DNA from 2 places in the Mesorhizobium sp. M0571 genome. Region 1 is predicted to be linked to the other one. Evidence: riboswitches for the same ligand, from Rfam matches in the RefSeq annotation. Region 1 holds a riboswitch; the other holds the start of a gene.
What was found. A riboswitch is a leader RNA that binds a small molecule or an ion and turns the genes downstream of it on or off. The one in region 1 is predicted to bind thiamine pyrophosphate.
Positions count from the first base shown of each region.

Region 2: another riboswitch for thiamine pyrophosphate. It lies ahead of thiB (thiamine ABC transporter substrate binding subunit); the one in region 1 lies ahead of thiC (phosphomethylpyrimidine synthase ThiC).

Region 1 is NZ_JAMYQT010000004.1:32,420-48,368, reverse strand. It holds gene NKI85_RS06615 (NAD(P)/FAD-dependent oxidoreductase) at 1-579, shown strand, start outside; gene NKI85_RS06610 (peptide ABC transporter substrate-binding protein) at 725-2,308, shown strand; gene NKI85_RS06605 (ABC transporter permease) at 2,417-3,367, shown strand; gene NKI85_RS06600 (ABC transporter permease) at 3,379-4,266, shown strand; gene NKI85_RS06595 (NAD(P)/FAD-dependent oxidoreductase) at 4,278-5,600, shown strand; gene NKI85_RS06590 (TetR/AcrR family transcriptional regulator C-terminal domain-containing protein) at 5,885-6,364, opposite strand; gene NKI85_RS06585 (ArsR/SmtB family transcription factor) at 6,284-6,646, shown strand; gene NKI85_RS06580 (SRPBCC family protein) at 6,627-7,148, shown strand; gene NKI85_RS06575 (ISAzo13-like element transposase-related protein) at 7,255-7,431, shown strand; TPP riboswitch at 8,097-8,213, shown strand; gene thiC (phosphomethylpyrimidine synthase ThiC) at 8,318-10,153, shown strand; gene thiO (glycine oxidase ThiO) at 10,150-11,151, shown strand; gene thiS (sulfur carrier protein ThiS) at 11,120-11,317, shown strand; gene NKI85_RS06555 (thiazole synthase) at 11,319-12,092, shown strand; gene NKI85_RS06550 (thiamine phosphate synthase) at 12,089-12,694, shown strand; gene NKI85_RS06545 (hydroxymethylpyrimidine/phosphomethylpyrimidine kinase) at 12,685-13,446, shown strand; gene NKI85_RS06540 (methyltransferase) at 14,172-15,158, opposite strand; partial or broken gene NKI85_RS06535 (transposase) at 15,190-15,417, opposite strand; gene NKI85_RS06530 (hypothetical protein) at 15,829-15,949, shown strand, end outside.
Region 2 is NZ_JAMYQT010000001.1:319,349-335,297, reverse strand. It holds gene NKI85_RS01575 (helicase-related protein) at 1-3,061, shown strand, start outside; gene NKI85_RS01570 (RNA-binding S4 domain-containing protein) at 3,074-3,460, shown strand; gene fdxA (ferredoxin FdxA) at 3,609-3,947, shown strand; gene NKI85_RS01560 (CarD family transcriptional regulator) at 4,316-4,897, shown strand; gene NKI85_RS01555 (amino acid ABC transporter ATP-binding protein) at 5,078-5,851, opposite strand; gene NKI85_RS01550 (ABC transporter permease subunit) at 5,848-6,528, opposite strand; gene NKI85_RS01545 (amino acid ABC transporter substrate-binding protein) at 6,651-7,424, opposite strand; gene NKI85_RS01540 (RNA polymerase factor sigma-32) at 7,751-8,608, shown strand; gene NKI85_RS01535 (M48 family metalloprotease) at 8,624-10,093, opposite strand; gene thiQ (thiamine ABC transporter ATP-binding protein) at 10,348-11,139, opposite strand; gene thiP (thiamine/thiamine pyrophosphate ABC transporter permease) at 11,136-12,755, opposite strand; gene thiB (thiamine ABC transporter substrate binding subunit) at 13,007-14,020, opposite strand; TPP riboswitch at 14,064-14,178, opposite strand; gene NKI85_RS01515 (thiamine diphosphokinase) at 14,306-14,950, shown strand; gene NKI85_RS01510 (ABC-F family ATP-binding cassette domain-containing protein) at 14,966-15,949, shown strand, end outside.

The DNA.
Region 1 (15,949 bases):
GCCGTGTGGGCAAACAATTTCGCCATGCGCAAGCGCCAGGATGGCGGATATACCATCGCCTCCAGCACCACCAATGTCGTCGATATCGTGCCGAACTCCTTTCGGTACGCGCGCGATTTTCTTCCGGCCTGGAAGATGGAGTGGCGATCGCTGAATTTCCGTCTGGGAGGCCGTTTCCTCGAAGAGGCAAGAGTGCCGACCCGTTGGGCAATGGATGAGGCCAGTCCTTTCGAATACTATCGCGTGCTCGACCCCAAGCCGTCGAAGAAAAGCTCCGAGCGTGTCCTTTCGAACGCCCGCAAGGCATTTCCGGTTCTGGACAAGGCAGAGATCGCGCAGCGCTGGGCCGGCTATATCGACGTCACGCCCGACGCCGTCCCTGTCATTTCCGCCGTCGATGCCGTCCCCGGCTTCCATGTCGCGACCGGATTCTCGGGCCATGGTTTCGGCATCGGCCCGGCGGCAGGCAGGCTGATGGCGGACATCGTCACCGGACGGCCGCCGATCGTCGATCCAAAGGATTTCCGGTGGTCGCGGTTTTCGGACGGATCGAAAGTCGCGCCAATCAGTGGATTCTAACCGCTCCGACAAGAGAGCGGGACGCAGCAAAAGTGGAACACTTCAACAGGAGACTCTAATGTCGAACCAGAGCAGCAGCACAATTTTTCGGCCGACGCGTCGTCAGACGCTTGGAATGGCAATCGCCGGCGCCGCCGGCCTCGCCATGCCCAACCTGACAGGAGCCGGCAAGGCCCTTGCCGCAACCCCGCCGAGCGCGCCCAAGGGGCAGGTGATAGTCGGCTTTTCCCAGGAGCCCACCGTCTTCAACCCGCATCTGGTGCATATCGAGGTCGACGAGGGCATTCACTTCAGCGTCTTCGATCCGCTGTTTGGCGTCGATCCGAAAGGTAATTTCTTCCCCGCACTCGCCAAGGAGGTGCCTACCGTCGAGAACGGCGGCATCTCGGCCGACGGACTCGAATGGCACGTAAAGCTGCGCGACGACGTGAAGTGGCATGACGGAAAGCCGTTCACGGCCGAGGACGTCAAGTTCACGCTCGAACTCTTGGTCGACCCGAAATTTCTGAGCTGGCGGCGCGCCGGCCACGAACTTGTCCAGGACCTCACCGTCGTCTCGCCAACCGAGATCAGATGGAAGATGAAGGAGCCATACGCAACCTACCCGTCAATTCTGGCCGCGACCTTCATCGTTCCGAAACATGTGCTCGGTGCGGCGGAGGACAAGAATACCGCGCCGTTCAACAACGCCCCAATCGGGACCGGGCCGTTCAAATGGGTGGAACGCATGGCCGGCGATCATATCGAACTGGCCGCCAACACCGACTACTTCGGCGACGGCCCTTATCTCGAGCGGCTGATCTATAAATACATTCCGGACCTGACAGTTCTCTACACCCAATTCAAGACCGGTGACATCGACGTCATCGGACTGCAGTGGATCACGGCCGACCACTATGAGGAAGCCAAAGCATTGAGCGGAACGTCCGTTGCCGTCATTCCCGCCGCCACGGTCGAATCGCTCAGCTTCAACATGGAGCGCCCGCAGTTCAAGGAACTCGCCGTTCGCCAGGCGCTGTACTATGCGCTGGACAAGAAGACGATCATCGACGCCCTCTACTACGGGCTGCCGACCCCGACCGAGACCTACATGCCGCAGCAATCCTTTTACTACAATCCGGATCTGCCGAAGCAGGAATACGATCTGGAAAAGGCCAAGAAATTGCTGGACGAGGCCGGCTGGGTCCCCGGCGCGGATGGCATCCGCGTCAAGGACGGCGTCCGCCTCTCGTTCAAGAACTCGACCACGGCGGGCAATCATATCCGCGAACAGGCGCAGCAGTTCATTCAGCAATCGTATCGCGACGCCGGTGTCGAGGTGGTGATCTCCAACCTGCCACCGGCCGTGATGTGGGGCGACTACTGGATGAAGTCGGAATACGATTCCGTCGTCGTCGGCATCAACTTCCTGACAGGATCCGACCCCGACACGTCGGATTACCTCAGTTCGAAATCAATTCCGGCCAAGGGCGGCGCCGGCCAGAATACGTGGCAATATGCCAGCCCTGAGGTGGACAAGCTGCTCGAAGCCGGCGGCGTCGAATTCGTGCCGGAGAAGCGCAAGCAGGCCTACCTGAAAATCCAGGAGACCGTGCGCAACGACCTGCCTTTCCTGCCGATGTTCCAATACGCGACCGTCCGCGGACACAAGTCCGGTGTCGAAGGGGTCGAGCCGAACATCAATGTGCGCATCGACTCCTGGGACGTGGCCACCTGGTACTGGTCCTAGCTGCGGACGTGAGGCCGGGCCGGCACTGACGGCTCGGTTTCAATCGCCGACAAAGGCGCCACTGGCGCGACCCATATCCGACGGACAGCAAAAACGGAGACATCCGGCATGCTTCGCTATCTGCTGGGACGCTTCTGGCAAAGTCTCGTCCTGCTCCTGCTGGTTTCGGTGATTGGCTTTGCCGTCTTGAACCTCGCTCCAGGCGGACCGCTCTCGCAGTTCAGCCTCACGCCAGGGATGACGCAGGCCGATCTCGATCGCATCGCCTCGCAAATGGGGCTCGACCGACCTCTTCCGGTTCAGTACATCGACTGGCTGTCACACCTGCTTCGCGGTGACTGGGGACGTTCCTACCGGGACGGAAGGCCGGTGCTCGACATCATCTGGGAGCACCTTGTCGCAACATTGCTGCTGATGGGCGTATCGACCGCGATCGCCATCTCCGTCGGTACGTGGGTAGGTGTCCTTGGCGCGCTCAAGCGGTATTCGATCTTCGACTACGCGGCGACAGTCGGCGCAATGGTAGCGTTGTCGATCCCGACCTTCTGGTTTGGGTTGATCGCGATTTACATCTTCTCGCTCCGGCTCAAATGGCTGCCGGCCGGTAACATGTACACGATCGGCAATGGCTCGCTCGGCGACTACGCGATCCATCTCATCATGCCGAGCATCGTTCTTGCGCTGGTCAATGTCGCCGTGTGGAGCCGCTACATGCGCACCGCGACGCTCGACGTCATCAACCAGGATTTCGTCCGAACGGCCCGGGCCAAGGGGCTGAGTTCCCGACGCGTGTTGATCCGCCATATCCTCGGAAACGCCCTGCTGCCGATGATCACGCTGCTGGGACTGCAACTGCCGACAATACTGGGTGGCGCCCTGGTGACGGAAACTGTCTTTACCTGGCCCGGCATGGGGCGGCTGTTCCTCGATAGTCTCGGTTACAGCGACTACCCCGTGGTGATGGGCCTGTTGATGATGTCCGCGGTCCTCGTCCTGGTCGGCAATCTGGCCGCGGACCTCACCGTCGCGTTCGTCGATCCGCGCATTCGATTGAGCTGAGGAACGAAGCGATGACCCAGTCGGATTTCCTTGTCCCCACCCACGCCAGGCAACGCTGGTGGCATAGCCGCAGCGTGCGCCGATTTGCCCGTCATCGACTGGCGATGTTCGGCCTGGTGATGATCATCGTTCTGGTGCTGGCCTGCGTCTTCGGACCCTTGCTGCTGCCCTTTGACGATCTCTACATCGACCTGCGTGGCCGGTTCTCGCCGCCGTTCACGGGCTATCATTTCTTCGGCACCGATCCGCTTGGCCGCGACATCGCGGCGCGCCTCTTCATGGCCGGCCGCATTTCGCTCCTGGTCGGCTTCGCCGCGATGATCATCAGCACGGTCTTCGGAACCGTGCTCGGGATCGCCGCCGGCTTCTTCGGCGGCCGCATCGGCACGGTACTGATGCGTTTCGTCGACGCGATGCTGTCCTTTCCCAACATCTTCCTGCTGCTGGCGATGGCGGCCTTCATCAAGCCGAGCCCGATCATGATCACCCTGATCATCGCGGCAACGAGCTGGATGGAAATCGCGCGCATCGTGGAGGCGGAAGTGCGTTCGTTGCGCGAACGCGACTTCGTCGTCGCCGCCCGCATGCTCGGGCTCAGCAACAGCCACATCATGTTTCGCGAGCTGTTGCCCAATGCGATCGGTCCGATCATCGTCGCGGCCACGCTTACCGTTGCCCGCGCCATCCTTCTGGAAGCCTATGTCAGCTTTCTCGGCTACGGCATCCAGCCTCCGCTGCCGAGTTGGGGCAACATGCTGAACGGCGCCCAGCAATATCTCGACAGCGCGCCGTGGCTGGCAATCGTTCCTGGTGCCGCAATCACACTGGCGGTCACCAGTTTCAACTTCATCGGCGACGGATTGCGCGATGCGCTCGACGCACGAAGCGACATGCTGTGAGGCCGCCCGGAATGGCAAGGTTTTCGCCGTTTGAAGTCTCGCTCTGGTATGCGACCGCGCCGCCGGCGCCAGAGACCAGCCCTCTGCAAGGACGCAGGCGGGCGGACGTCTGCATCGTCGGCGGCGGCTACACCGGGTTGACCACCGCACTCGATCTCGCCCGTGACGGCATAGACGTCGTTCTGCTCGAAGCCCAGGAGATCGGGTTCGGCGGCTCGGGCCGCAATGCCGGCCACTGTACGCCAACCTTCACCCATTACAGCCTGCCCGAACTGCGTGCCATGCTGGGCGAGCCGTGGGCCGAACGGCTGATCGCCCGGCAGACAGGGGCAAACAAACAAGTCGCTGGGATGATCGAGCGCTATGGCATCGATTGCGAATGGCAACAGAACGGCTACGTCATGGGCGCGCTTACGCCAGGCGCTGTCGCCAAGCTCGAGGCAAAGGCGCAGCAATACAATGCCGTCGGCGCCAAGACGCGGGTGCTCGACAGGCAGGCGAGCGAGGAGATGACCGGCAGCCCGCGATATTATGGCGGCTGGTTTCATTCCGAGGCCGGTCACCTCAATCCATTGGGATATGCAAGAGGCCTAGCACGTGCCGTCATGGAGGAAGGTGGCACAATCCACACTGGGTCGCCGGTCCGCGATGTCGTGCGACAGGATGGTGCCTGGGCAGTGCACGCAGGCGAAGGAACCGTCGTCGCCGACAAGGTCATCTTTGCGACCGGCGCCTACACCGTCGACGGATGGCCCGGCCTCGACCGGACCTACAGGATCCAGAGGGTGTTTGTCGCCGCCACCCAACCGCTGACCGCCAGCGAACGCCAAACCATCCTGCCGCGCGACACGACGATGCATGACGGCCGCGGCGACATCTTTGTCTACAAGTACAACGCCGAGGGACGGATCGTCGCCTCGATGTTCCCGATGGGCCGGCGCGGCCGGGACCTGGCCTTTACGCATCGCCTCATGTCCGACCGCCTGCGCTGGCTCCATCCGCAGCTCAGCAGCGACTTGAGATGGGAGTATTTCTGGTTCGGCGAGTTGGACATGCAGAAGCGCACCATCCCGAGATTCTATCAACTCGCGCCGGGCGTCGTCGCGTTGACGGGGCTATCCGGTCGCGGCGTGCCTACCGGAAGCATGCTCGGCGGCATACTCGGCGAATGGGCGAAGGGCGTTCCTGAAAAAGACCTTTCGCTGAAACTCGAACCGCTCCGGCGGGCACCCTTCTTCATGTCGTTCGCTCCGGCCGCGATGTTACGATACTATCGCGTCTCGGACTGGCTGCGGGCAAAGGCTAGCGGGTCTCAACTCCCACCCCACGCCTAGCCAGGATCGAATGGAAGATTTCGCGACGCCTTCGGACCTGAGTCTGGCACTGGCAGACAAGGGTATGCGCTCCTCGATCCGTCAAAAATTTGCGCTCTTGAATTCAAAAGGGAATTTCGGCGATTCAAAATCCGCTCGATTTCAGCGACTATCGGCATCGATCGGTCGGCTTTCGATAGCGCCGCGACGAATCGCGACCCGCTTGGCGCCGGAGAAAGACCGTCAACCAAGACCGAGCGGTCCGTTTGATTGCGACCGACATCCGCTCACCGCCGTGGCGTGCCTCACTTGCCGTACGACGCAAGGAACACGTGCACGCCGGCTGCGGCGTGTCGTCGAAGCTCCGCTGGCTTTGGAATCGCCTCGTCACCCAACAGCATGGCGCTGCTCAATGGCTCGCCCATAATCAACCAATTGAACTGGGAAGCAGCGGCAGCTGGATCATCGATCGCAATTAGGCCGCGCTCGGCCAAGCGCTCGAACAGCACTGCCATCGCCGCTATTGCGCGCCTGGGTCCGCCCTCAAAGAGCGCCCTCGCCAGTTCAGGGAAACGGCCGACCTCGCCGATCACCAGGCGACGCAGTTGCATGACGCGCGGCGTGAGCACAAGGCGGCCGGCAACGCAGCGCGCGCTCGGCTTCCCCTTGCATGCCGCCAATCCGCGTGTTAAATACTGAACCACATGGTTCAGTATTTCCGGCCCCGCCTCGATGCCTCGTTCGCCGCGCTCTCGGACGCCAACCGACGCGGCGTTCTGGAGCAACTCGGGCGTGCAGACGCTTCGATCACGGACCTTGCCGAGAAGTTCCACATGACCCTCACGGGCATGAAGAAGCATGTCAGCGTCTTGGAGCAGGCGGGGCTCGTCACCACGGAGAAGGTCGGGCGCGTGCGGACCTGCAAGCTCGGCCTGCGCGGACTGGAGGAAGAGGCGGCATGGATCGAGAGGTACCGCCAGCTCTGGGACGCACGCTTCGACGAGTTGGACAAGGTTGTCGAGGAATTGAAACGGAAGGAGAAAGTCGATGGACGAAAGAAGAGATAGTGAGCCCACCCCCATGAAGAACCGCACGACGGTGGAACGCAAGTCCGAGCGTGAGCTCGTCGTTACGCGAACCTTCAACGGCCCGGCGCGCATCGTGTTCGAGGCGTGGACCAAGCCCGAGCTGTTCAAGCAGTGGTGGGCGCCGAAGTCGATGGGCATGTTCCTGCGTTCCTGCGAGATGGATGTTCGTGTCGGGGGCAGGTACCGTTTGGTGTTCGGCCACGATGGCTCAAACCCTGACGAGTTCTTCGGTAGGTATATCGAAGTGACACCGCACTCGCGCCTCGTCTGGACCAATGACGAAGGTGGTGACGGTGGACCCGTCACCACGGTGACCTTCGAGGAAAAAGGTGGCAAGACGCTGCTGGTCATGCACGAACTCTATCCCTCGAAGGAAGCTCTCGACGCTGCCGGCACCGGGGCGGCGGATGCGATGGGCGAGACGTTCGAGCAACTGAACGAGCTTCTCGTCACGCTGGGCGCGAGCGTGGGGCGGTCATGAAGTCGTCGATCTCGCGGTCGGCCGCCTGGCTCTTCACTACGCGGAAGAGAACCCCGACGAGGTCGTCGCCGCCCTCTGCGGACCTACGAGACCATCATCAACCCCATTGGCAACACGACCAACCGAGGTTGGTCTCGTCGTGCGCGTCCGACTCGATCGTCGGCGCTATCCCATCGGCAAGAATATCTCAAAGAAGGAACTGCGAGAACTGAAGGTCGAGTGCGAAGAGTTTCACGGCGAGTGGGACTACGTCATCAGATCGCGCATGGAACGCCGGATTTGATCATGGCGCAAATTCCCTTGTTAGTACCGTTGGCGTTGGTCGTGCGCGTGATTGGAAAATTGACATTGCGCTATCGCGATGCTCGACGCCCCGTAGAGGCAACGTGTTCCCGCTTACGACGTCCTCGTCCTGAATGCGTCCATAGAGTTGATCATGACATCATCGAGTGACCTTGAGCCGATCGGCTCTTACAAACGTCGTGAGGCTGAGACCGTACGCCCCGATTCTCCGGCTGATACGGCTGACTATCCGTGTCATTCGCATGCTATCGATCACAAGACTACGCAACGCTATCCAAATCTATCCGACGCTATCCCCGTCATTCCCACTCGATTGTTTCAACCCATGATAACCCATTGATCTCGCGAAGCAATTTGTTTGCGCTCTGCGCAGCTGCCGTCAGGCATAACCGTCAAAAATTTGGTTTTTGATTGACGAATTTCGGCTGCCCGAGGGAATCCATCTATCGCCTACTATCGGCGTTTTCGGCAGACCGACGGACTCCTCCCCAGTACGGTACACTCGCAGAAAGTACCGTCCGCGCGGTATATTCAGGGACTTGTCCCGACGCCTGCGCGAGCTTTTCTGCCCGGTTTGATCGCCCGACGATCACCGCCGCGGCCCGAATGCGCTTGACAAGATAGCGCTGGCCAGCTCAATTTCGATGCATTCACCAGGGGAGTCCCGGCAAGGGGCTGAGATACTGCTGGCTTTCGCGGCGCAGTGACCCGTTGAACCTGATCCAGTTCATACTGGCGTAGGGACGGTGCAAGCGCTTTGCGGGAGTTCGTGCCCGAGGTCCTGTTTCGAGCAGGTCGACCAAAGCGTCTTTTCATCCTTCCGGCACAGAACTGGGTCTCCAATGCATGAGCAAAGGAGCCTCAAGATGAATGCCCTCACCCCCGCGGTGTCGACGGGACCGCTGCCCGCCTCTCGGAAAATCCACAAGTCCGGCGTCCTCCATCCGCAGATCAGGGTGCCGATGCGCGAAATCTCCGTCCATCCGACGGCGGGCGAACCGCCTGTCGCCGTCTACGATCCGTCCGGCCCCTATACCGACCCGACTGTCGAAACCGACATCGAAAAAGGCCTCGCCCGACTTCGCCACGAATGGATTTTGGCGCGTGGCGATGTCGAAGCCTATGACGGCCGCCATGTCCGGCCGGAAGACAATGGATTCGCCGCTGGCGAGCGCCTGACGCCGGAATTTCCCGTTCGCAACCGGCCGCTCAGGGCCAGATCAGGCAAGGTGGTGACCCAGCTTGCCTATGCGCGCGCCGGCATCATCACGCCCGAAATGGAGTTCGTCGCCATCCGTGAGAACCTCGGCCGCGAGATCGTCCGCGGCAAGCTGCAACGCGACGGCGAAGCCTTCGGCGCGGCGCTTCCCGATTTCGTGACGCCGGAATTCGTGCGTGACGAAGTGGCGCGCGGGCGGGCAATCATTCCCGCCAACATCAATCATCCCGAAAGTGAGCCGATGATCATCGGCCGCAATTTCCTGGTCAAGATCAATGCCAATATCGGCAACTCCGCTGTCACCTCCTCGATGGCCGAAGAGGTCGAAAAGATGGTCTGGGCGGTCCGCTGGGGCGCCGATACAGTGATGGACCTGTCGACCGGCCGCAACATCCACAACATCCGCGACTGGATCGTGCGCAATTCACCGGTGCCGATCGGCACGGTGCCGCTTTACCAGGCACTCGAAAAGGTCGGCGGCATCGCCGAGGACCTGACCTGGGAGGTCTACCGCGACACGCTGATCGAACAGGCCGAACAGGGCGTCGACTATTTCACCATCCATGCCGGCGTGCGGCTGCACTACATCCCGCTGACCGTTGACCGGGTCACAGGCATCGTCTCGCGCGGTGGCTCGATCATGGCCAAATGGTGCCTGCACCATCACCGGGAAAGCTTCCTTTACGAGCATTTCGCGGAGATCTGCGACATCTGCCGCGCCTATGACGTGTCCTTCTCGCTCGGCGACGGTCTTCGTCCCGGCTCGATCGCCGACGCCAATGACGCAGCACAATTCGCCGAGCTGGAAACGCTCGGCGAGCTGACGAAGATCGCCTGGGCGAAGGATTGCCAGGTGATGATCGAGGGCCCTGGCCACGTGCCGATGCACAAGATCAAGGCGAACATGGACAAGCAGCTCGCTGTCTGTGGCGAGGCGCCGTTCTACACGCTGGGGCCGCTGACGACCGACATCGCGCCGGGCTATGACCACATCACCTCAGGCATCGGCGCCGCCATGATCGGTTGGTTCGGCACCGCCATGCTCTGCTACGTCACGCCCAAGGAGCATCTCGGCCTTCCCGATCGCAACGATGTCAAGACCGGCGTGATCACCTACAAGATCGCCGCCCACGCCGCCGACCTGGCGAAGGGTCATCCGGCGGCGAAAATCAGGGATGATGCCCTTTCCCGCGCGCGCTTCGAGTTCCGCTGGGAGGACCAGTTCAACCTGTCGCTCGACCCCGAAACCGCGCGGTCCTTTCACGACCAGACCTTGCCCAAGGAGGCGCACAAGCTGGCGCATTTCTGCTCGATGTGCGGACCGAAATTCTGTTCCATGCGCATCTCCCACGACATTCGCGCCGAGGCACAGAAGGAGGGCATGGCTGCGATGGCGGCGAAATACCGCGAGGGTGGCGATCTCTACATGCCAGCTGGCGAGACCGGCGTGCCACTCATGCCAGAGGCGCCGGAACCGTCATGAGGGTGCTGGTCAAAGGGGCCGGCGTCGCCGGCCTCACCGCCGCCTTCGAACTCGCCGCCCGCGGCGCGACGGTCACGGTCGCCGAGATCCGGCATGGCCTTGGTGGCAATGCGTCGTGGTTCGCCGGCGGCATGCTGGCGCCATGGTGCGAGCGTGAAAGCGCTGAGCAGCCGGTGCTGGACCTTGGCCGCGACGCCGCCAACTGGTGGAATGCGGTACTGCCGGGTCAGGTGACGCGGGCCGGAACACTGGTCGTGGCCGCGCCGCGCGATACTGGCGAACTCGACCGGTTCGCCAGCCGCACGTCGGGGCATCGCCGTGTTGGTAAAGACGAGATTGCGATCTTGGAGCCCGACTTAGCCGGCCGCTTCCGGCGCGGATTGCTCTTCCCCGATGAGGCTCATCTCGACCCGCGCCAGGCGATGGCAGCACTTCATGACAAGCTTGCAGCCATGGGTGTCGAAGTCCACTTCGGCACCGACGCCCGGCATGTTTCCGGTTTCGATCGTCAGATCGACTGCACGGGAATGGCCGCCGTCGATAACAGGCTGCGCGGCGTTCGCGGCGAAATGCTGGTCCTGCACACGCCCGACATCTCGCTGTCGCGCCCGGTCCGGTTGCTTCATCCGCGCTTTCCGCTCTACGTGGTGCCGCGTGCCGACGCCCAGTTCATGATCGGCGCGACGATGATTGAAAGCCAATCCGGGGAGCCGGTCACGGTCCGTTCGATGATGGAGCTTCTGGGTGCTGCCTACGCCCTCCATCCGGCCTTTGGCGAGGCCGAGATCGTTGAAACCGGTGTCGGCGTCCGTCCTGCCTTTCCCGACAATCTGCCGCGTGTCGAGGCACGTGGAGGCACCGTCGCGATCAACGGGCTTTATCGCCATGGCTTTCTTCTTGCGCCCGCCATGGCGCGCCAGGCGGCCGACCTGGTTTTCCATCAAGACGGAACGAAGGAGCTTGGTTATGAAACTGATCGTCAACGGCGAAGCGCATGAGGTTGCCGCCACCACGCTGGCCGAACTGCTTGCCGCTCTCGATTATGAGGGCGATTGGCTCGCAACGGCCGTCAACAGCGACCTCGTGCACAAAGCCAACCGGGCGGAATTCCAGTTGAGCGACGGCGACCGTATTGAAATCCTCTCGCCCATGCAGGGAGGCTAACATGTTCGATCTTCTCGGGATGACGCTTCAGTCCCGCCTGCTTCTCGGCACCGCTCAATATCCTTCGCCGGCCATCCTTGCCGATGCAGTCAAGGCGTCGGGCACGTCGGTGGTGACCGTCTCGTTGCGCCGTGAGATGGCAGGCGGCAGGGCTGGCGAAAAATTCTGCTCGTTGATCCGCTCGCTCGGCGTAGGAATCCTGCCCAACACTGCCGGCTGCCACTCCGTCAAGGAGGCGGTCACGACCGCGAACATGGCGCGCGAAGTCTTCGGTACGACCTGGATCAAGCTCGAAGTGATCGGCAACCACGACACGCTGCAGCCGGACGTGTTCGGCCTGGCCGAAGCCGCCCGCATCCTGTGCGAGGACGGTTTTGCGGTATTCCCCTATACCACCGACGACCTTGTCGTTGCCGAGCGGCTGCTAGAAGCGGGCTGCAAGGTCTTGATGCCGTGGTGCGCGCCGATCGGTTCCGCCCTCGGGCCGGTCAACATCATGGCGCTGCGCTCTATGCGCGGACATTTCCCAGGTATCCCGCTGATTGTGGATGCGGGACTCGGACGACCGTCGCACGCGGCAACCGTCATGGAGCTCGGCTTTGATGCCGTGCTGCTGAACACCGCAGTCGCCAAGGCGGCCGATCCGGTCGGTATGGCGCGCGCGTTCGGCAAGGCGGTCGATGCCGGTCGTGAAGCTTTCAGCTCGGGAATGCTCGAACCGCGCGACGTCGCCGTGCCATCGACGCCGACGATCGGCAGGGCAGTTTTTTCATGAAGCTCGATCCCTTCTACCTGATCGTCGACAGCGCTGCCTGGATCGAACGGCTGTTGCCGCTCGGCGTCAAGCTGGTGCAGCTGCGCATCAAGAGCATGGATGAAGCCGGGTTGCGCGCGGAGATCCGCAAGGCCAAGGCTTTATGCGCCCAGCACCAATGCCGGTTCATCGTCAACGACCACTGGCGCCTGGCAATCGAGGAAGGCTGCGACTTCGTCCATCTCGGCCAGGAGGATTTGCTATCCGCCGACCTCGCGCGGATACGGGCAGCCGGCGTGAAGGTCGGGGTCAGCACGCATGATCATGTCGAACTGGAAACGGCCATGGCCGCCATGCCCAACTACGTCGCGCTCGGCCCCATTTATCCCACCATCCTGAAGAAGATGAAATGGGCGCCGCAAGGGCTCGAACGGATCAGCGAGTGGAAGCGCCGGGTCGCGCCGATCCCATTGGTCGCCATTGGCGGCCTCAACCCTAAGCGGCTCGACGGTGTTTTCGAGGCTGGCGCAGACAGCGCGGCAGTGGTCACCGACATCACATTGAACGCCGATCCCGAAGCGCGCACGCGAGAATGGATCGAAAAGACAAAGCGATGGCGCTGAGGCGAGAACCGCATGTGCTCGTCGTCGGTGGATCGGACTCCAGCGGCGGCGCCGGAATAGCACGCGATATCGAGACGATCGCTTCCATTGGCGTGCGCACCTGTCTTGCTGTCACCGCGCTGACGGTGCAAACGCACGAAGCCGTCATGGAAATCAGTCATTCGTCACCGAACTTGGTGGCCGATCAGATGCGCGCCTCGCTGCAGGCCAACGAAGTGGCGGCCATCAAGATCGGTATGCTCGCGACGGCCGAGATCGTCGTTGCCGTTGTCGCTGTGCTGCGCGAAAATCCGCAAGTGCCGGCAGTACTCGACCCGGTGCTGGCCTCCACCTCAGGCCGGGCGCTCCTGGAAGCCGATGCCGTCGCCGTCATGAAGCGTGATCTGATGCCGCTTTGCCGCCTCGTGACACCCAATCTCCTCGAACTGGCGCTCCTTGTTGGCGCGGAACCGGCGGCGGATGAGAGCGGCGCGGTGAGACAGGGACGGGAATTGCTGGTAGCTGGCGCGCGGGCCCTGCTGATCAAGGGTGGCCACGCTGCGGGACCCCGTTCGATAGATATTCTGTTGAGGCGCGATCAGGAACCAATCCGCTTCGACTCGCCACGCCTTCCCGCATCGATGCGCGGGACGGGCTGCATGCTGGCCAGCGCGATTGCGGCGCACCTAGCGAAGGCGAGCCCACTCGAAGACAGCGTGCGCGAAGGCAAGCTGTTTGTGTTCGAGAAGCTCCAGAAGAATGCAGCCGAATGACCGTGGCCTTATGGTCAAGTCGATCGGCCGAGGGTAACCGTTCGCCCGCCTAAGCCGATGTCCGTCTTTCGACACCTAAGTCGTTGAATGCTGTCATGGGCGCGAAGCAGGCCGCCGATTCGCACGCCATAGCACGCTGTAGCCCTCTGCGAGACTGAACGGGATTTACTTCCGAGGCAACGACATGTCAGATCGGCCAAGCGGTCAGGAAGGAGTGCAGGAAATTGGTCGCAGGCAAAAGGCGCGCACTGAAAAATGGGGATCGATAGGGCTGCCGTTTCTACACTGCGGCCGCAGTTCCCTCTACTCTCACTCCATTGTATCCTGGAAAACTAAACTATTGATTCCAAAAAGGAATTATTTTTCAAATTTTTGGATACCGTCAAAAATACCGTCACATAACTGATTGAATCCAAATCTGCGACAGAATAGGTCGCAGTATCCGAAACCCCGCCGATCGCCGCACGGTTAAGTTCTGCAACAACGCTATACGTCCTGCTCGCAACAGTCGAGGACTTCGCCGGACGACCGGCCGAAGCGCGGCTGCTGGTGGAGAGTTTGCGAAGGAAGTCTCCCGACTTCACTCTCGCCGATGTACGCGCTCCGCTATCGCGAGACGGAGAACCTCGAGCGAACGCTCTCGGCGCTGAAGGTTGCAAGGCTGCCCGGATAGGGTCGGGGCGCCTCGGAGAGCCTTGCGTCCGAAACCAACCATTCAGCCACTATCAGCCCGTGAGGCGCGCACGAAACAACGTGCAGCCGTCCGTCAGGCGCGACCTGGAGATATCCCGGAATCCAGCCTCGGTCATCCACGCGCGATACTGACCTTCAGTGTACGATTCGCCGTGGCGATAGAGGTTCAAGAAGGTGAGATTCAGAAAGACACCCTCAGGCGGGCCGAGGCGGTCGTCATCGACGACACCCCACCCCGCAATTGCGATCTCGCCTCCGGGTGTGAGGCAACGCGCCGCGTTCAGGATCGAACTGCGCGCCTGGTCCGGCGGAAGGACCTGGACGACGGCCTTCAGGATCGCCAGATCGTGCCGACCGATCGATGGTGCGACAGTTATGTCCCCCTCTTCGACAACCACGTCGTCGGCACCGTACTCTGACAGGATATCTGGCGCGACCGCTGCGACTGTTGGGAGTTCCATCAGCGTCGCCGCAATCTGCGGCCGCCGCTCGCGAAGTCCGACGAGAATGGTCCCGGGGCCCCCGCCGATGTCGATCACCGAACCGATCGCCGAGAGGTCCATCTCCCGGGCCAGATGTCGGCCGAAAATCACCCCGCCCGGTGCGAGCATGCGGCTGAAGGCCGCCGCGGCCTCGGGCCCCGCTTCGGAAAAGTCGTGCAGCGCAGCCGGCCGGTTCTGTCGCAGCGACTCTGCGGTCAGCAGGTCGGCTCCCCAGAGCTCGCGCAGGAGCGCATGATCGCCGCCGCGATAGGTCGGCTTGGACGCGTCGAGGAAGGCCGACGCTTCGGCTCCGTTGCGAAATTGACCATCCTTGACTTCGAGGAGACCGATGCTGGCGAGCGCGTAGAGGAGCCGCGACAGACGATCGGGCTCGACTTTGAGCGCGGCCCCAAGGCTGTCAGCAGTCACCGCGTTGCCACCGAGCCGGGTGAAGATGCCAAGGTCCAGCCCGGCGCGAAGCGCCAAGGCGGGGGGCACCGCTGCGATCAGGTTGTCGATCCGATCAGAATCCACCATCACATCCCCTTCCGCGATCCAGGACCGACTTTGAAGCAGCCAGGTGATGGGCACGAACGGAGGTGCTGTCAATTATCTGAATATTGCCGTCGCGCGCTGCGGCAATAGTGTCCATAAGCCTGTCCCACACCCCAGCCTTTCGCCATCGCACGAAGCGGTTGCAACAGGTGGTGCGGGGGCCATATCGCTCCGGCAGGTCGCGCCATGCTGCGCCAGACCGCAGCACCCAGAAGATGCCATTCAGTATTCGGCGGTCGAGGCTCGTTTCGCCGAATTTTGCAGGTCTTTCCCCCTACTCCCACTCGATTGTTTAAACAGCATATAACTCATTGACATTACTGTAAAATATTTTTCATCACCTTGCAAAGTCCGACACCAGAACCGTCAAAAAATTACGCTTTTGATTTTAAAGGGAAAATCGCCACAAAAAGATATTTGAGGTTTCGCCAACTATCGGGGCCAATCGGCCGATTTTTTTGCACCTTGCGGCGTTCGACGCCGCGCCCAAGCCGTCTCGAAAAGTACCGTCACCGCCCCAGCTAAGGCATTAGCGAGAGGCCATAGCGATCGACAAGCAACCGGTGTTGCACACACCCTGCTGCCGGCGGTGTGTTGCGAGCGCTGGCATCCACTCGATTCCTGGCGAAATTCCGGCTAGCTTGGGCGATAGATGGCTCAGTTCTGGTCGGTGAATCATAATCAGACCGCCCGTCAAGGGATTGATGGGCAGCACCTTTGGTCCCTCAAGACCGAGAGCAATGGCGCGCGAAATGAGTTCCGCAACAACATGC
Region 2 (15,949 bases), on a different contig from region 1:
ACGCGGCCACATCTTCACCGATCGCATCCTGCATCTGCGCGGCCGCCAGGAGACGCTGCTGCTCGGCGCCGCCACCATGCACGGCATCCTGCAGCGCCTGCTGCGGGGCGTGTCGGTAGTGACACGGCCACGCCTGTCGCATCTTGCCTATGTCGGCTCGAAGAAGCTGACCCGCCTGCCGCGGCGCACCGCGATCGTCGCCTTCTCGGCGGACGAGGTCTATGCCATAGCCGAGCTGATCCGCCGCCAGCAGGGCGGTGCCGCCGTCGTGCTCGGCGCGCTAAGCCCGCGCACTCGCAACGCCCAGGTGGCGCTGTTCCAGTCGGGCGACGTCGACTACCTCATCGCCACCGACGCCATCGGCATGGGCCTCAACCTCGACCTCGATCACGTCGCCTTCGCCCAGAACCGCAAATTCGATGGCTACCAGTACCGCAACCTGACCTCGGCCGAGCTCGGCCAGATTGCCGGCCGTGCCGGCCGGCATTTGCGCGACGGCACCTTCGGCGTCACCGGCCAGGTCGATCCGCTGGATGAGGAACTGGTCAAGAAGATCGAGGCGCATGATTTCGACCCGGTGAAAGTGCTGCAGTGGCGCACCGCGCACTTCGATTTCGCCAACCTCGATGCGCTGAAGCGCTCGATCGAGACCAATGCTCCGGTCGAAGGTCTGACGCGCGCACTGCCGGCAGTAGACGCGCAGGCGCTCGAGCATCTGTCGCGCGACGAGGACATCCGGGCACTCACCACCGATGCCAGGCGCGTGGCGCTGCTTTGGGAAGCCTGCGCGCTACCCGACTACAGGAAGATCGCGCCGGCCCAGCACGCCGACTTGATTGCTTCTATCTACATGGACCTTGCCAAGCATGGCCATGTCGACGAGAACTATATGGCCGAGCAGGTGCGCCGTGCCGACACCACCGAAGGCGACATCGACACGCTGTCGCACAGGATTGCCCAGATCCGCACATGGACCTTCGTTTCGAACCGGCCCGGCTGGCTGGCCGATCGGGCACACTGGCAGGAAAAGACGCGCGAAATCGAAGACAGATTGTCGGATGCGCTGCATGAGCGGTTGACGAAACGTTTTGTAGACCGCAGGACTTCCGTCCTCATGCGGCGCCTTAGAGAAAACACGATGCCTGAAGCCGAAATCAGCCCAACCGGAACCGTCCTCGTCGAAGGCCACCACGTCGGCGAGTTGCAGGGTTTCCGTTTCACTGCCGACCAGAGCGCCGGCGGCGAGGATGCCAAGGCGGTGCGGGCGGCGGCGCAGAAGGCGCTTGCCGCCGAGTTCGAGGCGCGGGCCGAGCGCTTCGGTGCCTCGGCCAATGGCGACATCGCCCTGGGTTCGGATGGCACGCTGCGCTGGATCGGCGCGCCGATCGGCACGCTGGTCGCCGGCGAAGACGCTTTGAAGCCGCGTCTCGTCCTGCTGGCCGACGAGCAACTCACCGGTCCGGCCCGCGACAAGGTTGCCGCGCGCGCCGAGCGCTTCGTCAATTTCCAGATCGAATCCCTGCTGAAGCCGCTGGTCGACCTCAAGAATGCGGAGCAGATCACCGGCATCGGCCGCGGCATTGCTTTCCAGCTCGTCGAGCATTTCGGCCTCATCAACCGTCGCGACATCGCCGACGAGATGAAGTCCCTCGACCAGGAAGGCCGCGCGGCGCTTCGCCGTCTCGGCGTGCGCTTCGGCGCCTACCACGTCTTCGTGCCGGCGCTGATCAAGCCGGCGCCGGCCGGGTTGATAACGCTGCTGTGGGCGCTGAGAAACGACGGCAAGGACAAGCCCGGCTTCGGCGATGTCGTTCACGCGCTGGCCTCCGGCCGCACCTCGGTGGTCATCGATCCGACCTTCGACAAGACTTTCTACAAGCTTGCCGGCTACCGCAATCTTGGCCGGCGTGCTGTACGCGTCGATATTCTTGAACGGCTGGCCGACCTGATCCGGCCGGCGACCAACTGGAAGCCGGGCCTCGGGCCCCGCCCCGACGGCGCCTATGACGGTCAGTCTTTCATGGTGACGCCGCCGATGATGTCTATCCTCGGCGCCACCGCCGACGACATGGAAGAGATCCTGAAGGGCCTAGGCTATCGCGCCGATGCCAAACCGGCGGCCGAGGTCAAGGCGCGGCTCGAAGCACAAGACAATGCCGCACGTGAAGCCGCCGCTGCAAAGCAGGCCGCGGACGAGGCTGCGCGGGCCGAGCAGGCGAGGATAGCGGAAGCAGCTGCCGCGGCAGAGCCACCGGCGGAGCCTTCCGAGCCCGTGTCGGATGCGGCCCCTGTTGCGGAGGCTGCGGCCGAAGCCGTAACCGAAACGGCGGCAGAGGCTGTCGCGGAAGACCAGCCGGCAGCTCCAGAAGAAGTCACGCAAGAGACCCAGCCCGCCGCCGAAGCGGCTGCTGAACCAGCGGCTGAGCCAAAGGCGGAACTTGGGGCGGAATCTGAGGCTACGACACCGGCAGAGCCGCCGGTTTTCGAAACCATGGAAACATCGCCGGCCGAACCTGCGGCGACGGCGGAAGCCGTCACCGGCGAGCCCGCTCCAGAGACCGAGGAGCCAAAACCTATCCTGTTGTGGCGGCAGGGTCGCTTCGACCAGCGCCCGCGTCATCGCCAGCAAGATAATCGTCCCCGGGACAATCATCGGGACAATCGCGCGCGTAACGGCCAGGCCGCACGCGAGGGCCGCAACGATGCGCCGGTTGTAGATGCAGACGGGCAACCGACAGGAACGCCGGGCGACCGGCCCGCCCGTCAAGGGCGCCACGATCAGCGTGACGGCGCCGGCAAGCCGCGCTTCGACCGCAGCAAATTCAAGCCCAAGCCGCAAGGCGAGGCGGGAGAGCAGCGCTCCGGCAAGCCGCAGGGCGAACGCCCCGACCGGCGTGAAAACCGGCCCGACTGGAAGGCTGGCCGGCAGGACGGCAAAGGCGGCGCGCCGGGCGGAAAGCCCGCCTTCCAGCCGAAGCCGCGTGAGGAACGCCCGGTCCGCTTCGACCCGGACTCCCCCTTCGCCAAGCTCGCCGCATTGCGCGACCAGTTGAAGAAGTAAGCTGCTCGTCCGATGGTCACTGATGCCCGCCAGCGCATCGACAAATGGCTGTTCTTCTCGCGCGCGGTGAAATCACGATCGCTGGCAGCCAAGCTGGTGGTCGCCGGACGCGTCCGCATCAATCGCGACAAAGCAGCGCAGGCCTCCGATACGGTCCGGCCGGGAGACGTTTTGACCATCACGCTCGAGCGGCGGATCTTCGTCTGGAAGGTCCTTGGCACCGGTGCACGGCGCGGGCCGGCCGAAGAAGCCCGCCTGCTCTACGAGGACATGTCGCCGCCTCCGGTGCCCAAGGGCGCGGCGCTTCCGGATGCCATGCCTCCGTTGCGCGAGGCCGGCAGCGGCCGCCCGACGAAGAAGGAACGCCGCCAGACCGACCATCTGCTCGGCGACGATTGAGCAAGGTCAAACTTCCGCTTTGCCGGCTCTCTGGAATTCCATTCCGGAAACCCCGGCATTGCTGGCAAGGGCTGCCCTTGCCACCAGCGGACAAAGGCATTACCTCACCAAAAAGGCCCAACAAAATGGGACGCCCCGGAGCCGACCAATGACCTATGTCGTGACCGACAATTGCATAAAATGCAAATACATGGACTGCATCGAGGTCTGTCCGGTCGACTGTTTCTACGAAGGTGAGAACATGCTCGTCATCCACCCGGACGAGTGCATCGATTGCGGCGTCTGCGAACCGGAATGCCCGGCCGACGCGATCAAGCCCGACACCGAATCGGGCCTCGACAAATGGCTGCAGATCAACACCGAATATGCCGAGAAATGGCCCAACATCACCGCCAAGAAGGAGCCGCCGGTTGACGCTAAAAACTTCGATGGCGAAGCTGGCAAATTCGAGAAATATTTCTCCCCGGAGCCCGGCGAAGGCGATTGACAAGACTGCCGATTGCGGCCGCCTGACGCCGCGTAACAGACGTGATACATTAACTGCCTTGACAGACGGCGATGGCGCATGGCCTTCGCGCGTGCAGCAAAACCTTGATTCTTCCGACTTTTTGTGTTACATCAGCTCAACATGCCGGTGACACAACGTCGATTTATGGCGCAAACGCCCCAAATCACTGAAAGGTGAATTTCTCAATCCGGACCAGAGCGATCTGGGGCAGGCGGTCGCAATGTTGCGATTTGCCGGTCCTAGCCTTTCCGGTGAGTTCATCGTTGTGTGGCTAACGACCGGTCACCCCGGTCGCACGAGTTCGGGCCGGCACGATGCCGGTACCACAACAAGGAGTTCAGGGCGTAATGGCAACGATCACCCCGCAGAAGAAGTCCACCGCAGCGCGCCACGGTTTCAAGACCGGGGAGTACATCGTCTATCCGGCGCATGGTGTCGGCCAGATCGTCTCGATCGACGAGCAGGAAGTTGCAGGCCACAAGCTGGAACTGTTCGTCATCGACTTCCAGAAGGACAAGATGCGCCTCAAGGTGCCAGTCGCCAAGGCGACCTCGATCGGCATGCGCAAGCTGTCGGAAGAGGATTATGTCGAGCGCGCGCTGAAGGTCGTGCAGGGCCGCGCCCGCGTCAAGCGCACCATGTGGTCGCGCCGCGCCCAGGAATATGATGCCAAGATCAACTCCGGCGATCTGATTTCGATCTCGGAAGTGGTGCGCGACCTCTACCGCGCCGACAACCAGCCGGAGCAGTCCTATTCCGAGCGTCAGCTCTACGAGGCGGCGCTCGACCGCATGGCCCGCGAGATCGCGGCCGTCAACCGCATGTCGGAGACCGAAGCGGTGCGCCTCATCGAGGTCAACCTCAACAAGGGCCCGAAGCGCGGCGCCAAGGCCGATAACGAGGAAGCCGAGCAGGAAGAAGCTGCCTGAGCTTTTTCGCCCTGGAAATTAAAAAACCCGGCCTCGCGCCGGGTTTTTTGTTTTTGGCTGACCGGCGATGGTCATTCTAATGCATGTCGCGCAAAAGTGTGCAGCGGTTTTGCGATAACGACATGCGTAAAAACAACAGCCTAAAGCGCGTCGCATGAGGCCGGTCAAACGCGACGCGCTTTAGCTCTCGCCACCGCCCTCCCTTTCCGCCTCCTGCTTCAGCGTCGCGATGAACCGCTTAGTCCGCTGGCGCTCCGGGTTGCTGAACAGCACCGCGGCCGGCCCTTGTTCGACGATGTTGCCGCCATCGAGGAACACCACTTCCCGCGCGATCTTGGAGGCGAGCCGCAGATCATGCGTCGCCATCACCATGGTGGTGCCCTCGCTGGCGAGCTGGCTGAGCACATCGACCACCTCCTGCGCCAGTTCCGGATCGAGTGCCGAGGTCGGCTCGTCGCAGAGCAGGACTTTCGGCGAAGGCGCCAGCGCCCGGGCAATCGCCACACGCTGCTGCTGGCCGCCCGACAGCGTCGCCGGCCAGGCATCGGCCTTGTGCGTCATGCCGACCTTTTCGAGCAGAGCCAGCGCCCGTTCGCGCGCCCTTTCCTTGGGCCATTTCAGCACCGTCACCAGCCCCTCCATGATGTTCTCGATCGCGGTGCGATGCGGAAACAGCTGGAAATTCTGGAACACCATGCCGGTCTGCAGCCGCAGCCGCTGGATATCCCTGGTCGAGACCCTGCCGCCGGGGTGGAATTCGAGTGCATCGTCGCCGATCCGCACAGTGCCTGAAGTCGGCAGCTCGAGCAGGTTGATGCAGCGCAAAAGCGTGCTTTTCCCGCCGCCCGATGGTCCGACGAGCGCCGTGACGCTGCCTTCCTCGATGGTGACGGTCACACCCTTCAGCACCAAATTGTCGCCGAAACGCTTTTCAATGTTGGTGAGGCCGATCATGCGCGCGCCTCCAGGAAGCCGCCATAGCGGTTCAGCCTTGTTTCCAGCCGCGCTTGCAAGGCCGACAGCACGGAGCTCATGACCAGATAGAGGGCCGCTGCCTCGACATAGAGGATCAGCGGCTCATAGGTGGTGGCGACGATGCGCTGCGCTGCCTGGAACATCTCCGGCACGGTGATGGCGGCGGCGAGCGAAGTGTCCTTGACCAGCGAGATGAAGGTGTTGGACAGCGGCGGCACGGCGACGCGCCCTGCCTGTGGGAGAATGGTGCGCCGCATTGCCTGGGCCCAGGTCATGCCGATCGAATAGGCTGCCTCCCACTGGCCCTTGGGCACCGAACCGATGACGGCGCGGATGATTTCCGACGAATAGGCACCGATGTTCAAGGTGAAGCCGATCAGTGCTGCCGGAAAGGCGTCGAGCAGGATGCCGACCGATGGCAGGCCATAGAAGATAAGGAACAGTTGCACGAGAAGCGGCGTGCCGCGGAAGATCCAGACGTAGAAGCGAACCACGGCGACCAGCGGTTTGGGACCGAACAGGCGGACAAGCGCCACGACCAGGCCGAGGACAAGACCGAATGCAAACGACAGCAGCGTCAACGGCACGGTGAAGATCAGTGCAGCCCACAGCAGCGTAGGCAGGGATTCCAGCATCAATTGCAGCCAGTGCGGCACGAAGGCTCCTCCTTGCCAGATTGCCGTCGCTCATATCACGCGAAAGCGGCGGGCCGTCAAAGACAGCTCGCCGCGACATGAACGACGCGGGCCGGCATTCGGCCCACACGAGAAAAGCCGTTTTACTTCGAAACGTCCTGGCCGAAATAGGTGTCGGCGATCTTCTGGTAGGTGCCGTCGGCCTTGATGTCGGCCAGCGCCTTATTGATGGCGGCCACCAGTTCCGGATCGCCCTTGCGCACGATGACGCCGGAATAGTCGGCGTTTTCTTCCTGCGCGGCAATCTTCACATTGGCGTCGGGCTTGTGCTTCTTGAAGTCGAGGAAGGACAGGCTGTCGTTGATGGTGGCGTCGGCGCGGCCGGTGAGAAGCAGCTGGATCGACTGGTCGAAGCCGTCGGTGCCGACGAGCTCGGCGCCGTTGGTTTCAGCCAGCTTGCCGAAATTCGAGGTCAGCGACTGCGCCGCCTTCTTGCCCTTGAGGTCGGCGAAACTCTTGATGTCGGTGTTGTCGCCGCGCACGATCAGCACCGCCTTGGAGGCGATGTAAGGATCGGAGAAATCATATTTGGCCTTGCGCGCCTCGGTGATGCCGACTTCGTTGATGACGGCATCGTAGCGGTTGGCGTCGAGACCGGCGATCAGTCCGTCCCATTTGCCTTCGAGGAACTGGGCCTTGACGCCGAGGCGCTCGGCGATGGCCCGCGCGATCTCGACGTCGAAGCCGACCAGCGCGCCGGAAGCATCATGATAAGTGAAGGGCGCATAGGTTCCTTCCGTGCCGACCTTGAAGACGCCGGACTGCTTGATCTGGTCGAGATTGGCGCCGGCATGACTGGCGGCGATGGCCAGAACCTGCAGCGTTCCGGCGATGATGAGCGATTTGAGCCATGTCATTTTTCTGTGATCCCGTCCTTGGCCGATGTCCGGCGTCATTGCGAGTGCCGGAAAATGACAGATGCGCGATGCCAGAATAAGAAACTAAATTTCAAAAATCTCGCGCCCTTGAAATCCCATTCTCAACCAGCATCTCCCGGCGCCATCCGGCTGAGTCAAGGCCGGTGGCGAATCGCCTGGAAACAGCGCAATCGACATGACAGTCCGGGGGAACATTCCCCCGCATGGCACGTTCTTGGCTGTTGTAGGGCGCGGCGCCGCCATTTCAACTATCGGCGCCAACTCACGATTCGATCGCACCGCAACGCCTGAAGCAGGAGCGCGGCATGATGCAAGACAGTGCAGGACGGACCATGGTTCGCGCGGCGATGAAAGCCCCTTATCTGGAACGTGACGAAGAGCATCTCCTGGCGCTGCGCTGGAAGGAAAACAATGACCAGCACGCGCTGCACTGCATCACCGTCGCGCATATGCGGCTGGTCATTTCCATGGCGTCGCGGTTCCGCCACTACGGCCTTCCGCTGGGCGACCTGATCCAGGAAGGCCATGTCGGACTGCTGGAGGCCGCGGCCCGTTTCGAGCCGGAGCGCGAGGTGCGGTTCTCGACCTATGCGACCTGGTGGATCCGCGCGTCGATGCAGGATTATATCCTGCGCAACTGGTCGATCGTGCGCGGCGGCACCAGTTCGGCGCAAAAGGCGCTGTTCTTCAACCTGAGGCGCCTGCGCGCCCGCCTGGCAAACGGCGCCGAGCAGACGTCGAATGCCACGCTCTACCGCGAAGTGTCGGCGGCTCTCGGGGTTTCCGAGGCCGATGTGGCGATGATGGATTCCCGCCTTTCGGCACCCGACAGCTCGCTCAACACGCCGCTTGCCGAGGATGCGGGCGCAACCGAGCGGATGGAGTTCCTGGTTTCGGATGATCCGCTGCCCGACGAGGTCGTCGGCGACACGATCGATGTCGAACGCCGCTCTGTCTGGCTGAAGACGGCGCTCGGCGCGCTCAATGCGCGAGAACTCAGGATTATCGAGGAGCGCCGGCTGAGCGACGAGGGCGCGACGCTCGAAGCACTCGGCGAGACGCTCGGCATCTCCAAGGAACGTGTCCGCCAGATCGAGGCGCGCGCCATGGAAAAACTCAAGGCGGCGCTGGTGAAGCAGAATCCGGAATTTCTCGCAGCCTGAAAATCGCGTCGGCTGCTATTTGTCCGTGACGATCTTGACCTTGTCGCCGGCCGAGACGGCGGCACCCGGTGACAGCGCATTGAGCACCCTGAACAAATCCAGCTTGCGGTCGACGCCGACCATCTGTGCGGCCAGGGAGCCCATTGTCTGGCCGGGCTGCACCGTGACGATGCGGATACGCAGCGGCTTCAACGCCGCCTTCTCGGCAGCACTCAGGATACGGAACGAGCCGCTGACCGAGCGCGCCACCGTGCTCAGCGAAGTGCTGGCCGAAGGTGCCGCGGTCAGCAAGCGGTAGACCTGGCCGCCGGCGCGGATCACCGCAATATCGAATTGCCAGCCATCGGCGCCGGCATGCGCGGTCGCCGCTTCGTTGCCGTTGATCGTCTCCTGGCGCACGCTGCTGTCGTCGAGGCCGGCAACCCAACCGCTGCGGATGTAGTCGGTCAGCGAGCGGCCCTTGTCGATCGAAACACCGTCGAAGCGGATCGCCATGTCGCCCGGGCCGGTCGCCGTCACCGCCGCTGCCGAATTGTCGATGATGAAGCCGTTGGGCACCGAGAACGACACGCCGAGGCCAGGATGCAGGAAGGTTTCGCCGCGCACATAGCCTTCCTCCGGTGTGTCGCCGTAAAGCAGCCCGTCTACGCCGGAAAGGAATGAATCGCGGTCGCGCGACCCGACACCGGGCGCGCCGAACTGGCGGGCGTGACGCTGCGCGAGATCGATACGCTGCGGCGTATTGGGGTGCGTCGCCAGGAAGTCGAGGCTGGCGTCGGTGGCGCCGCTGATCGAGCGGAAATCGGTATAGGCCGACATCGACTGCAGGAAGCGGCCGGCGGCGTAGGGATCGAAACCGGCTTCGCCGATCGATTTGATGCCGATGGCGTCGGCCTCCAACTCCTGATTGCGCGAGAACTGGGCCAGCCTCAACTTGCCGCGGATCAGCGCCGCCTTGGCCGTCGGGTTGTCGCCGAGCACATCCGAAACCACCTTGGTCGCCAAGCCCTCTTCGGCTTCCAGCTGCTGGCGCTGCAGGCCGTGATTGGCCGTAACGTGGCCCATCTCATGCGCAATGACGGCGGCAAGCTCGGCTGAATCGTTGGCCAACGCCAGCAGTCCGCGGGTGATGTAGAGATAGCCGCCCGGCAGCGCGAAGGCATTGACGTTGGGCGAGTTGAGGATGGTGATGCGGTAGGTCTGGGTCGGGTTGGCCGACACCACGGTCAGTCTGCCGACGATCTTGGCCACCATGCGCTCGAGCTTGGGGTCGGAATATTCTCCGCCATAGGTGGCGAGGATGCGCGGGTGCTGCGCCTTCGCCAGTTGGGCGAGCTTGCCGTTGGCGGCGACGTTGTCGACCGTGATCGGCTTGTCTGAGGGCTGAAAGCCTGATTCCTGCACGTCGGGAGGCGTGAACATCTGGCAGCTTGCCAGCGCCACGGCAAGACCGGCCAGCGCCAGAAAGCGCGCCAGCGGTTTCACCCTCCGATTGTCGATGCCGGTCGGCAGATCGGCTTCCTTTCAAGTCCTGGCACGTGACCGCGAAAATCGGGCGCGATTTCCGGAAAGCATCACGCGCAAAATCAAGTGCTACGGCGTCCTTCGTGCGTCCGACAGATACGAGGCAGCAAGGGCAAATCACGGTCTAAGCCGGACCAACTCCTGGCGGACCTAGCCACACTACCTCGACCATGGCAAGCAAGCGCCGCTTCGCCTTCCGCCGGTTTGACCATAAATTATGTCCGCTTCCGGGCAACATCTCGTGATCCAGCCGCAAACGGACCCGAGCCGATATAGCGTCGGAATGCCTCCGGTCCAGCCCCGACGAAAAAATCGGCGGCGGTGCCCGTCGCGGCAACCGTGCCACCATCCAGGAAAACCATGTTTCGGCCGATACGGCGCGCATCGTCCGGCTGGTGCGTGACGAATAGCACCGTCATGCGCTGCTCCGAATGGACGTCGGCCACCAGGTCGAGCATGTCGTCGCGCAGTGCCGGTCCGAGCGAAGCGAACGGCTCGTCGAGCAACAACACCGGCCGGTCGCGCACTAGGACCCGGGCGAGCGCGACGCGCTGCCGCTCGCCGCCCGAGAGTTCGCGCGGCAGCCGGCTTTCCTTGCCGGCAAGGCCGACGCGCTTCAGCGCTGCGGCGATTGCGGCGCGATCGGCGTCGTTCAGCCTGAGCGAAGGCGAGCGGCCGAGCCCGACATTCTGCTCGAGGGAAAGATGGGCAAACAAGTTGTTTTCCTGAAATACCATCGACACCGGCCGCTCTGAAGGCGGCGCAGTGCTGACGTCGGCGCCGCCGATCAGCACGCGGCCCGACCGCGGCACCTCGAAACCGGCCACCAGATTGAGCAGCGTCGACTTTCCCGAACCGCTCGGCCCCATGATGGCGGTGATTTCCGACGCCGGGAAATCGACGTCGAATATAAGCGGCGTTTCACCATAGCTGAACGAGACATTGTCGAGCCGCACGGCCGCGCTTTTTTCCACCGAAATGGACCGTTCCGGGCTGATCGGCATCATGATTTCTCTCTCCTTCCCAGCCAGTCCGCGGTCAGCACCAGTGCCAGGCAGACAAGGCCGAGCAGCAGCGCCAGCCCGGCCGCATCCTCGGTGCGGTAGCTGCCCATGCGCGCCAGCAGCAGATAGGGCAAGGTCTGCACGGAATCGCTGCCGAACAGCGCAATGACGCCGAGATCGCCGAGCGACAGCGCCATGGCGAAAGCGAAGCCGGTGGCGAGCGGCCGCCGCAGCGACGGCCAGTCGACCAGCCGCAACCGGTTCCAGCCCGAGATGCCAAGCTGTGCACAGAGCCGTTCGTGGCGTTCGCTCGCCGCGTCATAGGCAGGGCGGATAGCGCGGATGGCGAACGGCATCGCCATCACCGCATTGACCGCAACCACCATGACAGGGGCGATCGCAAAGACATCGCTGACGGTGCGCAGGAGCAGGAACCAGCCGGCACCGATGACAATGGGCGGCACCACCAGGACGAACCCCGCACCGGTGTCGGCCAGATGTTCGAGCAGCGTCCGCCTGCCGGTCCGCCGGGTGAGTGCCAGCGCCCGGCGCGCCATGACCAGCGACAGCGACAACGCCAAGGAGAGCAGCGCCGATAAGAGGGAGAGCATGGCACTGGTCGCCGTCGCTTGCCGCACCGCGCTCTCGCCGGCCAGGCGGCCGAGATCGGCGCCAAGCCCGGCCGCCAGCGTGGCCGCCATCGGCCCGGCGACGAACAGCAGTGCCAGCCCGATCACCAGCGCGTTCAGCACGGTCTCGGCCGCACCAGCTGAAAAATACCGGCGCGGCGCAACCGGCAGATTGGCGTCGCCGGTCATATTGGCGCCAAGCCGCGTCAATGCCAGCACCACGACAAAGGTCAGGGCAATTTGCAGCAAGGTCAGCGTCACCGCCCGCGCCGGGTCGAAGTCGAAACGCAGCGCCTGGTAGATAGCAACCTCCAGCGTCGTCGCACGCGGCCCGCCACCCAGCGTAAGCACGATGGTGAAGGAGGTGATGCAGAGCATGAAGACGAGCCCGGCGATGCCCGGCAGGGCCGCACGCAGCGTTGGCCATTCGATCAGCCGGAAGGCCGGCGCCGCGCCCATGCCAAGCTGGCTCGCCAGCCGCCATTGGTCGGCCGGCACCGTCTGCAACGCTTCCAGGAACAGCCGCGTTGCCAGCGGCAGGTTGAAGAAGACATGGGCGACGAGAATGCCCGACAGACCATAGATGCCGGGCCAGCTCTGGCCGCCAATCGCGCCGAGCATGCCGGCGAAAAACCCAGCGCGGCCATAGAGTGCCAAGACGCCGAGTGCGGCAACAATGGCCGGCAGCGCCAGCGGCACGGCGAAAAGCTGCAGGATAAAGCCTCGCCCGAAAAACTGTGGATGCCGCGACAGGGCACGCGCGACGAACAGCGCTGGTGCGACGGAGAGCAGGGTCGACAACAGAGCCTGCCAGAGCGTGAAACGGGCGACCCGGAAGAGATAGGAATCGAAAGCCGAGACAGCACCGGAAGGGTCGCGTGCGGCTTCCAGGACGAGCCCTGCGAAGGCGCCGCCGATCAGCAGCGCGATGGCGGCGAGCGCGACTGTGCCAGCGGTGACGCGGGAGTCCGATGATGACGCGCGTTGCACGCTAGACCGCCAGATTCGAGATTCTTAGCGAGGACGGCGTTCCTTCGCGCCCCCCTCTGTCCTGCCGGACATCTCCCCCACTTGGGGGGAGATCGGCAGCGTCCGCGCCTCGCTCAGTCCTGCAACGTTGGAGATTGGCGAAAGCCGAAATGACGGCCAATCTCCCCCCTCGTGGGGGAGATGCCAAGCTTTGGCAAAGAGGGCAGGACAGAGGGGGGCGCCGTAGAGCGAACATCTTCGTCGGTGAAAGCCTACTTGCTCATCACCGCCAGCCACTCGTCGACCCAAGCCTTGCGATTTGCCGCCACCTCCTCCGAGCTGAACAGCAAGGTTTTGGTCGGTTTGACGAGCTTGTCGAAAGCCGGGTTGAGCGGCTTGTCGGTCTTGCCGGCCGGGAACATCCAGTTGGTCTCGGGAATGACGTCCTGGAATTTCGGCCCGGTCATGAAGGCCATGAACTTTTCCGCCAGCGGATTCTTCGCGCCCTTGGTGGTGATCCCAGCGACCTCGATCTGCAGATATTCGCCTTCCTCGAAGGACGCCGCCTGGTAGCGCTCGGTGTTTTCGGCAACCATGTGATAGGCCGGCGAGGTGGTGTAGGACAGCACCATCGGCGCCTCGCCCTTGGTGAACAGGCCGTAGGCCTCGCTCCAGCCCGGCGTTACCGTGAGCACCTTTGCCCTGAGCTTGGCCCAGGCTTCCGGCGCCTTGTCGCCATAGACCGACTTGACCCACAACAGCAGGCCAAGGCCCGGCGTCGAGGTGCGCGGATCCTGGATGACGATCTTGTCGCCGGCATCGCCCTCGACCAATTCCCTGAGGCTCTTCGGCGGGCTCTTCAGTTTTTCGGTATCGTAGACGACGGCGAAATAGCCATAGTCGAACGGCACGAAAATACCGTCGCTCCAGCCGCCCGGCACGCTGACGTCCGACACGGCGCCATGCGGCGAAAACAGGCCGGTTGCCTTGGCATCTGCGGTCAAATTGGTATCGAGGCCAAGCACGATATCGGCTTTGGTCGCGGCGCCTTCCAGCTTCACACGGTTGAGCAGCGCGACGCCGTCGGCGACCGAGACGAATTCGACGACGCAGCCGCACTCGGCCTCGAAAGCCTTCTTCACCGCCGGTCCCGGACCCCAATCGGCGGTGAAGCTTTCATAGGTATAGACGGTCAGCTTATCCTGTGCCGATGCCTGCCCTGGCAGGGCGAGCGCGGATGCTGCAAGCAGGACAATCGAGACAAGAGAGTGGAAAAAACTGCGCATCGGCGCCTCCTTCGTTCGCGTTGAAAGGAATTGAGGCGTCGGGCTGTCCGAAACGTCTAATCCCTCCGCCGGTACAAACCGGATCAGGTTCAGCGGGTTGGCAGTCTTGCCTCTCAGCCGGTCCGCGAAGATCGCGTCCGGCACCCCGTTAGAGCGTTTCGACACATAGGCCCGGCCGAAGTGCCGCGCAAGCGGAAGTTTGCCGGGCATCCAAAGCGCGGCCTTCCGTTTCGTCTGCCGTTTCATCTTCCGTTTCCGGGGCAGGGCTGGTAAGGGCCACGAGATATGAGCACATTCACCATCCTGCTTGGCGGCGATCTCATCCGCACGCCGCTGCTCGACCGCCAGGTCGCCGGCACGCGCGTCATTGCCGCCGATGCCGGCATCGGCCATGCCCGTATGCTGGGCCTGAGGCCGGAACTCTGGGTCGGCGATTTCGATTCCGTGCCTGCCGATTTGCCGGAGGATCTGGCCGCCGTGCCACGGCAGGTGTTTCCCGCTGAAAAGGACAAGACCGACGGTGAACTCGCTATCGCCGCCGCGCTCGAACGCGGTGCGACCAGCCTTGTGCTCGCAGGCGCCTTCGGCGGCAAACGCACCGACCACATCTTCCTGCATCTGGCGCTGAGCGTCCGGCTGGCGGAAGGCGGAACGGAAGTGCTTTTGACCAGCGGCGCACAGGAAGGCATTCCTTTGCTGCCTGGAAAGACCGGCTTCGACTATGTCGACGGCACGCTGTTTTCGGTGCTCGGCTTTTCGGATCTCGCCGGCCTGACAGTCACCGGCGCCAAATGGCCGCTCGACGATGTCGAGGTTGCGTTCGGCTCGTCGCTAACCATTTCCAACGAGGTCAAGGGCCGGCTCGAAATCGCGCTGGCCAGCGGCCGCGCGCTGCTGCTCGCGCATCCCTACCCTCTTCCGGAAAGCTGAGCCCAGAAAGCTGACATGGCGCCGCCGCTTCTCAATCTCGACGGGATAAAGCTGACCTTTGGCGGCACGCCGCTGCTCGACGATGCCGCCCTGACGGCCTCAGTTGGCGACAAGATCGCCCTGGTCGGCCGCAACGGCTCTGGCAAGTCGACGCTCCTCAAGATCGCCGCCGGGCTGATCGAACCACAGGACGGCGAAGTCTTCCGCCAGCCATCGGCGACCGTGCGCTACTTGCCGCAGATGCCCGACATGGACGGCTTTGCGACTGTCCGCGCCTATGTCGAGGCGGGGCTCGGGCCGGCCGACGATCCTTACCGCGCCACCTATCTGATGGAGCATCTCGGCCTATCCGGCGAGGAACGGCCGAACGATCTCTCCGGCGGCGAGGCGAGGCGCGCCGCGCTCGCCCGCGTCATGGCGCCGGAGCCCGACATTCTCCTCCTCGATGAACCGACCAATCACCTTGACCTTTCGGTTATCGAATGGCTGGAGGAGGAGCTTGCCCGCACCTCCTCGGCACTGGTCGTCATCTCGCATGACCGGCGTTTTCTCGAACGCGTGTCGCGCGCCACAATTTGGCTCGACCGCGGCCAGACCCGCCGTCTCGACAAGGGCTTTGCCTATTTCGAGGAATGGCGCGACATCGTGCTGGAGGAGGAAGAGCGCGAGCAGCACAAGCTCGGCCGCCAGATCGTGCGCGAGGAGCACTGGCTGCGCTATGGCGTGACGGCAAGGCGCAAGCGCAACATGCGCCGGCTCGGTGAGTTGCAGACCATGCGCCAGCGCTTTCGCGGCCATCGCGGCGCCGAGGGTGCGGCGACGATGATAGCCAGCGACGCCGCCGAATCCGGCAAACTGGTGATCGAAGCCAAGAACATCGAGAAGAGCTTTGGCGATCTGACCGTGGTCAGGGGATTTTCGACCCGCATCCAGCGCGGCGATCGCGTCGGCCTGGTCGGGCCGAACGGCGCCGGCAAGACGACGCTATTGAAGATGCTG